One region of the Streptomyces sp. NPDC088746 genome, then DNA from elsewhere that is predicted to be linked to it. Evidence: riboswitches for the same ligand, from Rfam matches in the RefSeq annotation. Region 1 holds a riboswitch; each other region holds the start of a gene.
The links. Region 1 has a riboswitch for cyclic di-AMP ahead of ACIP63_RS30095 (transglycosylase family protein). Riboswitches for the same ligand answer to the same signal wherever they lie in the genome.
Positions count from the first base shown of each region.

Region 2: another riboswitch for cyclic di-AMP. It lies ahead of ACIP63_RS22440 (peptidoglycan DD-metalloendopeptidase family protein); the one in region 1 lies ahead of ACIP63_RS30095 (transglycosylase family protein).
Region 3: another riboswitch for cyclic di-AMP. It lies ahead of ACIP63_RS18120 (C40 family peptidase); the one in region 1 lies ahead of ACIP63_RS30095 (transglycosylase family protein).
Region 4: another riboswitch for cyclic di-AMP. It lies ahead of ACIP63_RS25585 (M23 family metallopeptidase); the one in region 1 lies ahead of ACIP63_RS30095 (transglycosylase family protein).

Region 1 covers NZ_JBIVLA010000008.1:104,612-106,804, reverse strand. Annotated here, with positions in the region: gene ACIP63_RS30100 (transglycosylase family protein) at 1-792, shown strand, start outside; cyclic di-AMP (ydaO/yuaA leader) riboswitch at 1,083-1,254, shown strand; gene ACIP63_RS30095 (transglycosylase family protein) at 1,255-1,947, shown strand.
Region 2 covers NZ_JBIVLA010000005.1:7-2,199, forward strand. Annotated here, with positions in the region: gene ACIP63_RS22440 (peptidoglycan DD-metalloendopeptidase family protein) at 162-1,076, opposite strand; cyclic di-AMP (ydaO/yuaA leader) riboswitch at 1,081-1,239, opposite strand; gene ACIP63_RS22445 (tyrosine-protein phosphatase) at 1,654-2,193, shown strand, end outside.
Region 3 covers NZ_JBIVLA010000003.1:829,325-831,517, reverse strand. Annotated here, with positions in the region: gene ACIP63_RS18130 (LysR family transcriptional regulator) at 1-12, opposite strand, end outside; gene ACIP63_RS18125 (LysE family translocator) at 85-726, shown strand; gene ACIP63_RS18120 (C40 family peptidase) at 745-1,215, opposite strand; cyclic di-AMP (ydaO/yuaA leader) riboswitch at 1,219-1,415, opposite strand; gene ACIP63_RS18115 (hypothetical protein) at 1,756-2,064, opposite strand; gene ACIP63_RS18110 (ATP-dependent Clp protease proteolytic subunit) at 2,072-2,193, opposite strand, start outside.
Region 4 covers NZ_JBIVLA010000006.1:104,076-106,268, reverse strand. Annotated here, with positions in the region: gene ACIP63_RS25585 (M23 family metallopeptidase) at 1-783, opposite strand, end outside; cyclic di-AMP (ydaO/yuaA leader) riboswitch at 796-964, opposite strand; gene ACIP63_RS25580 (M16 family metallopeptidase) at 1,156-2,193, opposite strand, start outside.

The DNA.
Region 1 (2,193 bases):
CTCTCGGAGGACACCTGGTCGGCCTACGGTGGCACGGCGTACGCGCCGCGCGCCGACCTCGCCAGCCGCTCGCAGCAGATTGCGGTCGCGGAGAAGATCCTGGACGACAAGGGGCCGCAGGCGTGGGCCAGCTGCTCGGTGATCTCCGGGCTCTCCCTGGACGCGGGCCTGCCCGGCGTCGACCCGGGCAGCGAGGAGTCCGCCGAGCCCTCCGCCGAGCCCTCCGCCGAGCCCTCGGATTCGGCGACGCCGTCCGGGACGCCTTCCTCCGACGCGACCGACCCTGCGGACAGTTCGGACGAGGCCGCCGGCTCGGACGACTCCGACGCGACGGGCGAGGCGGGCCAGGGCGCGTCCGACGGTAAGACGGACGAGGGCGACGACGCCGGCTCGACGCCGTCCGCCACTCCGTCCCCCGAGGCCTCCGGGACGTCCGGCGCCCCGAAGGGCGACACGGCGACGGACGACACGGCGAACGGCGGCAAGCACCGCGGGACGCCGGCCCCCGAGGCGAGCGCCCGGCCGGGCCAGGACGACGGGCGCGAGTCCGGCCGCCACGCCTCGCGCGGTGAGTCCGGCGCGCGTCAGGGCGCGGAGGGGACGTACACCGTCCGCGAGGGCGACAACCTCTGGGCGATCGCCGACGCGCAGGAGCTTCCCGGCGGCTGGACCGCGCTCTACGCGGCCAACAAGGACGAGCTGGGCTCCGACCCGGACCTGATCCTTCCCGGCCAGACCCTGGACCTCGGGGCGGACGCGCGGGGTAGCCGGGCGGAGACCGCCGCCAACTGATCAAAAACGTGAAAACACCCCGAAAGCGGGGGCAGTTCAGAGGCCTATGTCCACTTATGCGTAAGTGAGACATGGGTCTCTTTGCGTCAACTGGTGCGCCCGGTCCGTCCGCTCCGTCCATATTGGCTCCGACCTGCGAAAACGATCCTCCGCATCCAGCCGTTACGGGCTGATTGGCCGTTATGTCCATCTTTGAATGTGGGGGTTGCGTGTGTTTACGGTCGGAGCCGCTCGCACCGCGGGCACCTTCGACCGTCACGCCGAATCCTGCCGTCGGCCGAAGGGAACCGACGCGTAAAGCGCCGTAGGCAGGAGCGGGGGACCCAGGTAAGCGCCGGACCCGGCCGTCGGAAGACGGGCGGAGACACGGCTAGGGGTGAAGTCGTCCGAGAGTGAGGGCGACCGGGCAACTCACAGGCCCGAACCCGACAGCTCACCTCGTAGGCGTCGGTGAGGAGAACCATGCTGCTTTCCAGCAAGGGCAAGCACCGCCGCCCGTCCAAGGCCGTCCGTGTCGCGACCCTGGCCGGTGTCACCGGTGCCGCGGTCGTCGTACCGCTGATGGGCGCGACCGGCGCCTCCGCCGCCTCCGTCGAGACCTGGGACGCTGTCGCCCAGTGCGAGTCGGGTGGCAACTGGTCCATCAATACCGGCAACGGCTACTACGGCGGCCTGCAGTTCTCGCAGTCCAGCTGGGCGGCCGCCGGCGGCACCCAGTACGCCTCCCGCGCCGACCTGGCCACCAAGGACCAGCAGATAGCCGCCGCCGAGAAGCTCCTCGACCTTCAGGGCCCGGGCGCCTGGGCCTGCGCCGGCGCCGGCGGTCTGACGAACGACGGTGTGGACCCGGGTGTCGACACCGGCTCCGGCAAGAACGGCGACACGGCACCGCAGGCCGCGCCGGAGCGCAAGGCCGAGCAGCCCACCACGCGCAGCGAGAAGCGCGCGGCCCCCGAGAAGACCGTCACCACCCCCACCGGCGAGAAGGTCGAGAAGGGTGACGGCGAGTACAAGGTGAAGTCCGGCGACACCCTCAGCAAGATCGCCGACGCGAAGAAGGTCAAGGGCGGCTGGCAGAAGCTGTTCAAGCTGAACGACGACATCGTCGACAAGGCCGACCTGATCTTCCCGGGACAGCAGCTCCACCTGAAGTAGTCGGAACCCGGAACAGTCGGTAGTGACCCGGGGTCTTCCTCCTGCCCCGGAGCCCGGCCCGGCGCGCAGACCCCCCGCGCGCCGGGCCGGGGCCGTGTCCGGGCCCCCTGGCGGGGTGCGGACGGGGGCTCGCCGTAGGCGTGAGTGTTCAACTGTTGTGGTTACTCGTCAGTAGAATTCTGGAGCTTTGCCCGGAATGCAGGCCCTTGGGTCCTTTTTCGTCCCAGGGGACGGGCGGACGGCCGA
Region 2 (2,193 bases), on a different contig from region 1:
CCTTTTTTTTTTTCCCCCCCCCATTTTTATTTTGGGGTGGGGTGTTTTTAAAACCCCCCCCTTTTTTTTTTTTTTAACCCCCTTATTCGGGGGGGGGGGGGGCCCCCGGGCCCCCCCGCCCCTCTCCTTCAGCCCGGGATGACACCCTCAGGCGGCGTGTCTCAGATGGAGACGCCGTGCGAGCGCAGGTAGGCGATCGGGTCGACGTCGGAGCCGTAGCTCGGGCCGGTCCGGACCTCGAAGTGGAGGTGCGGGCCGGTGGAGTTGCCGGTGGTCCCGGAGAGGCCGATCTGCTGTCCGCCGGTGACGGTCTGGCCGGCCGAGACCTCGAGCGAGGACAGGTGGGCGTACTGGGAGTACATGCCGTCGCTGTGCTGGATGACGACCTCGTTGCCGTACGAGCCGCTCCAGCCGGCGGAGACCACGGTGCCCGGACCGATGGACCGGACGCTGGTGCCGGAGGCCGCCTGGAAGTCGGAGCCGGTGTGGTAGCCGCTGGACCAGCTGGCGCCCGAGGCGCGGTACTGGGTGGTGACGTTGGCGTTCTCGACGGGGGTGACCCAGCCGGAGCCGGTGCTCTCCTGCGACGCGCCGGAGTCGGCGGTCTCGGCCGCCGGAGCGGAAGCCGCCTCGGCCGGCGCGGCCTTCTTCTCGGCCGGGGCGGCCTTCTTCGCCGCCGACGGGGCGGACTTGGAGGGCGCGGCCTCGGCGGAGCCGGAAGCCTTGGCGCCGAGGGTCAGCTTCATACCCGGGAGGATCAGGCTGGGGTTCTCGCCGACGACTTCGCGGTTGTCCTGGTACAGCTTCTGCCAGCCGCCCTTGATCTTCTGGTCGCCCGCGATCTTCGCCAGGTAGTCGCCGGAGACCACGGAGTAGGTCTTCGGGGCGCTCTTCGCCGACGCCGGGGCGCTGTGCGCGGCTGCGGACTTGGCGGCCGGCGCGGCCTGCTCGGCGGCGTGCGCGCCGGTGGCGCCGATCAGCGGGAGGGCGAGTACGGCGCCGCCGGTCCCTGCGGCAAGGACGCCTCGGGAGATCGGGCCGGTCCTCGTACGACGGTGCTTGCCTTTTGCGGGCATGGGGATGTCCTCTCCGGCGCCTGCGAGGTGAGCTGTCGGGTTCGGACTGGAGATGCCCGGCCGCGCGGTGCGCGTCTTGACCCCGAGCCGTACCGGATCCCTCCGGCCGGCGGCTTACCTGGTTCCCCCGCTCCTGCCACACGTGAGTCGGTGCGGATTCCGGGCGGCGGCAGGATTAGGCGTTCCGTCCGGATGGACCGTGACCGTAAGCGAGCCGGGACGTCGCGAACAAGCCGTGGATTCCGAACCGGAATCCACGCTTCAATTCCGGCGCGGAATTACCGTCACACTCCGTGGATTACGGATCTTGGCTTTCCGCACGGCGTCCGGAATACCCCCCGGCACCTTCGCCACACACCGTCACGGATATGATCCCGCTCACCTGCCTCACCCCATCTCCCGCACAAGCAGGGCATGTTCCGCTAAATACACCAATACGGACATGACGTGATCTCGTCCGCCCGGGGAGACCAGGACCACGGCCGCCGAGACGGTTGCCCGATGCAGCCATGTCGTATCGTCGCGGGCGTGCCCCCGTCGGCGAGCGGCGCCGACGCCCGACACCCCAGGAGCCCTTGTGACGCAGCTGCCAGAGGTCCCGCCGGTCGGCCCCGAGCCGACGGACGTCGACCTGACCGGTGTCCGCAACTTCCGCGACGTCGGCGGGCTTCCGACCGTCGACGGCGGCACCGTGCGGTACGGGCGCCTCTACCGCAGCGGCCATCTCGCCCACGCCACGAAGGCCGACGCCGCCTTCCTCGCCGGGCTCGGCCTGCACACGATCTTCGACTTCCGCAACGCGGCGGACCACAAGCTCGACGGTCTCGACGTGGAGCTGCCCGGCGTCCGGAATGTCAGCATTCCTCTCTCCGACCCGGCGGACGGCGCGGAGTTCTGGCGGCTGGTGCGCGACGGGAACATCCAGCAGCTGCGCTCGATCCTGGCCGACGGCAAGGGGACGGGGCGGATGATCGCCTCGTACCGCTCGATCATCAAGGACCGCACCGCCGAACACAGCCGTGTGCTGCACGCGCTGGCCGAGGACAGCGTGCCGGCCCTGATGCACTGCGCGGCGGGCAAGGACCGGGCCGGGCTGTCGATCGCGGTCTCCCTGCTC
Region 3 (2,193 bases), on a different contig from region 1:
CGGGTCGTACATTAAGCGTTCCTTTTGGCAGACCCAGAAGATTGCAAGTACATGCTAAGGGCTGCGATCGGTCAGGGTGGACCCATGGACGCACAACTGCTTGCCTTCGTCGCCGTGGCCGCGGGAATGGTGGCCCTTCCCGGCGCCGACTTCACCGTGGTCGTACGCAACGCGCTCACATCCCGGCGGTCCGGGCTCGCCACCGCCATGGGGGTCGCCGGAGGGCTGGTGGTGCACACCGCGCTGGCCGCGGCCGGACTCGCCGCCGTGCTCGTGACGATGCCCGCCCTGTTCCGCACCGTTCAGCTGCTCGGCGGCGCGTACGTGCTCTACCTCGGGCTGAGCGGCCTGTACGCGATGCGCCGGCGGGCCACCGCCGGCACCGCTGCCGAGGAGGAGAGCGGGGGCAGGACGCAGTCGGGGGCCGGAAGGTCACTGCGCCAGGGCTTCCTCACCAACGCCCTCAATCCGAAGGCGCCCGTGCTCTTCCTCAGCCTGCTGCCCCAGTTCGTCCCCGAGGGGCAGCCACCGCTGCCCAGGACACTGCTGCTGGCCTCGGTGGTCGTCCTGCTCGCGCTCGTCTGGTTCCCGGCCGTCGCCCTGCTGGTGGACCGCATGGGCCGGTGGCTGCGCCGGCCGCGTGCCACCCGGGTGATCGAGGGGGGCAGCGGCACGGCGCTCACCGCGTTGGGACTCGTACTGGTGACGGGCCCCCTGCTGCACTGAACGGCGAAGGGAGGGACCTCAGCGGACCCTCCCGTACAGAACGTTGCCGGACCAGATCTTCTCCAGCCGGACCACGGCACCGGTCTTCGGCGAATGCCAGATCTTCCCGCTGCCGGCGTAGATGCCGACGTGGTACACGCTGCGGCCCGCGTGGAAGAAGACCAGGTCGCCGCGTTTCCGCTGCGACCTGGAGATATGGCGGGTCTTGTTGTACTGCTGCTGAGCCGTGCGGGGCAGTTTCTTGCCGGCCTTCTTGAACGAGTAGAGCGTGAGCCCTGAGCAGTCGAACCTGTGGGGGCCCGTGGCGCCCCATCTGTAGGGCGCGCCCTTCTTCGAGGCCGCGATCTTGAGTGCGGTCGCCGAGTGGGCGGCGGCCTCGGCGTCGTTCACGAGGCCAGGGGCCATCATGGTGGTGCCTACGGCGAATGTCAGAACCGAGGCCGTACCGACCCGGGCGAACAGAGACGGGACATGAACCTGCGCAGTCATGCGCAACCCTTCGTCAGCCGCCTGTGAAGGATGACCTGTCGGGTTCGGGCTGGCGAAGTTGCCCGGCCGCGCGAAGCGGCTTCACCCCGAGGGCCGTCCGGAACTTCGGTCGGCCCGTTGTGCTCGGGTCCTCCACTCCTGCCGATCCACTCCTGTCGACCAGGCATCCGGACGGCGGCAGGACTCGGCGTCCGCCCGGACCGCCCCGCCGCGGTGGCGGGGGCTTGTCGTCCCAGGGATCTTTACGCACACGCCGCCGGATTTCCTCGCTGAAGTGGCGATATGTGAGAGTCGTCACGACTGATCCGATCGGGTGGACGCGGCCGGCCCGGAGTCGGGGCGACCGCGCCGGACCAGGCGCGCACCAGCGGCGGAACAACGAATTCCGTTCAGTGTCCGCGCCTGTCGCGCAAGTTGGGCTGTCCCTCGGGCGGGGGACCTCCTACGCCGATCGAGCGAGGAAAACTCGTCAGGTCGCCGGGCGTGTCGAAAAGAGGCGCCGAAAGGCGGGTGCGGCAGCCGAGTCGGGCGCCGCGGCTCTCAACTCGACGACGCGGGAGGCACGGCGACCCGTCCGGCGCGACGCTCGCCGTCCAGCAGCCGCAGTGCCCTGGCGAGAGTGTCCGCGTGGATCTGTGACTCGCCCCGCTCGTGCATCAACACGAGTGCGTCGCGGAGGGCGGTGGCCCGGGACGCGAGGGCCTGAGCCGCCCGGAGCGCCCCGTACGTGTCGCTGCCGCGGGCGGGGTTGATGCGGCCGAGCTGGTCGAGCACCTCCAGGTAGCAGTCGATGTACTCGGCCTCGGCGCGGGTCAGGGCGGGCAGCGGCGGGAACTGGGGTGAGAGCATCGGGCGTTCACCTCGCGGGATGCGGCGGCTGGGACGGTGTGCGGTTCTCCACGACGTGGTCCACCAGTCCGAACGCCAGGGCGGCCGGGGCGTCGAGGATGGTGTCCCGTTCGATGTCTGCGCTGATCT
Region 4 (2,193 bases), on a different contig from region 1:
GACGCCGTGGGCGCGGAGGTAGGCGACGGGGTCCATGTCCGAGCCGTACTCGGGGGTGGTACGGGCCTCGAAGTGCAGGTGCGGCCCGGTGGAGTTGCCGGTCGAGCCGGAGAGGCCGATCTGCTCGCCGGAGCCGACGCTCTGGCCGACGGAGACGCCGATCGAGGAGAGGTGGCCGTACTGGGTGTACGTGCCGTCCTTCATCCTGAGCACGATGTTGTTGCCGTAGGCGCCGCCCCAGCCGGCCTCGACGACCGTACCGGCGCCGACCGCGACGACCGAGGTGCCGGACGCGGCCTGGAAGTCCACGCCGGAGTGGGAGCCGGAGGACCAGAGCGCGCCACCGGACTTGTAGCCGGTGGTGACGTGGGAACCGGCGACGGGGAGGTGGAAGGCGTTGAGCCGGGCGCGCTCGGCGGCGCGGGCGGCGCGTGCCTTCTCCTCGCGGGCCTCCTTGGCGCGGGCTTCCGCCTTGCGCTCGGCCTCGGCCTTCGCCTTCGCCTTGGCCTTCGCTTCGGCCGCGGCCTTCGCGGCGACGTCGGCCTGGTGCTTCTGGGCCTTCGCCTGAGCCTCGATCTGGGCCGCGAGAGTGGTGTCGAGGGCGACCGTCTGGGTCAGGCCGGTGCTGCCCGCGGTGACCTCGGAGTCCGCGGCGAGGGCCGGGGAGGCCGTGGCACCGAGTACGCCGGTGGTGGCCAGGGCGGCGACGCCGGCGACCTTGGCGCTCTTGCGCGTCAGGCGGCTCGGGGCACGGTGCTTCCCGGTGGCACGGATGAACGCCATGGAGGGGCTGGTCCTTTCCTTCCTTCTCGCCTACCGGGTTAGCTGACGGGTTCGGAGCAGGAAGGTCTCCTACGGGCCCCTGAGCCTCCGACGAGGTACAGGGATCCGATTCACCCCAGGGACTTCATGGGTCCCCGGCTCCCCAGGCTCGCGCCTGACGGGGACTCGGCGATGGCTGTCCGGCGCCGCGGGCGCGGCAATCGTCCGGCGGACAGCCGCGCCGACGCTAGATCGGGAGACTTTCCCCCGCCAAACGGAAAGGGCCTTTTGTCGCACATCCCACAGGACGAAATACGACTTTCCCTGCAATACGGACAAATGACAGAACCCCGGCGGGAGTACAGCCGCCGGGGCCCGTCATGTCCGGTTCCGTCAGCCGCTGACGACCGACACCTCACCGATACCGAGCGCCTCCACGGGCTCCTTGATCCGAGCGGCGTCCCCGACCAGGACGGTGACCAGCCGGTCGACCGGGAACGCGTTGACCACGGCGGCGGTCGCCTCGACCGTGCCGGTGTCGGCCAGGCGTGCGTACAGCTTCGCCTGGTAGTCGTCCGGGAGGTGCTGCTCCACCTGGTCGGCCAGGGTGCCCGCGACGGACGCCGCCGTCTCGTACTTGAGCGGGGCGACGCCCACGAGGTTCTGCACGGCGGTCTCCCGCTCGGCGTCGGTGAGTCCCTCGGCCGCGAGGGTGCGCAGGACCTTCCAGAGGTCGTCCAGCGCGGGACCGGTGGACTCGGTGTCCACCGAGCCGCTGATGGCGAGCATCGCGGCACCCGCCGCCCCGGACGAGGAGCCGGGCGCCGTCGAGCGCAGCACCTGTCCGAAGGCCCGGACGCCGTAGGTGTAGCCCTTCTCCTCACGCAGCACGCGGTCCAGGCGCGAGGTCAGAGTGCCTCCCAGGCAGTAGGTGCCGAGGACCTGGGCGGGCCACACGCTGTCGTGCCGGTCCGCGCCGATCCGGCCGATCAGCAGCTGCGTCTGCACGGCTCCCGGACGGTCCACGATGACCACACGGCCGGTGTCGTCCGCGGTGATCGGGGGCACGGGCCGGGCCTGGCCCGCATTGCCCGACCAGTCACCGACGGTGTCGGAGAGCAGCGCGTCGAGGTCCACGTCGGTGAGGTCGCCGACGACGACCGCCGTCGCCGTGGACGGGCGGACATGGGCGTCGTAGAAGGCGCGTACGGCGGCGGCGTCGATCCGCCGGACCGTCTCCTCGGTGCCCTGGCGCGGGCGCGACATCCGTGCGGTGGCGGGGAAGAGCTCCTTGGAGAGCTGCTTGGCCGCGCGCCGGGCCGGGTTGGCCTGCTCGTGCGGGATCTCGTCGAGGCGGTTGCCCACCAGGCGCTCGATCTCGCTCTCCGCGAAGGCCGGGGCCCGCAGGGCCTCCGCGACCAGGCCGAGGGC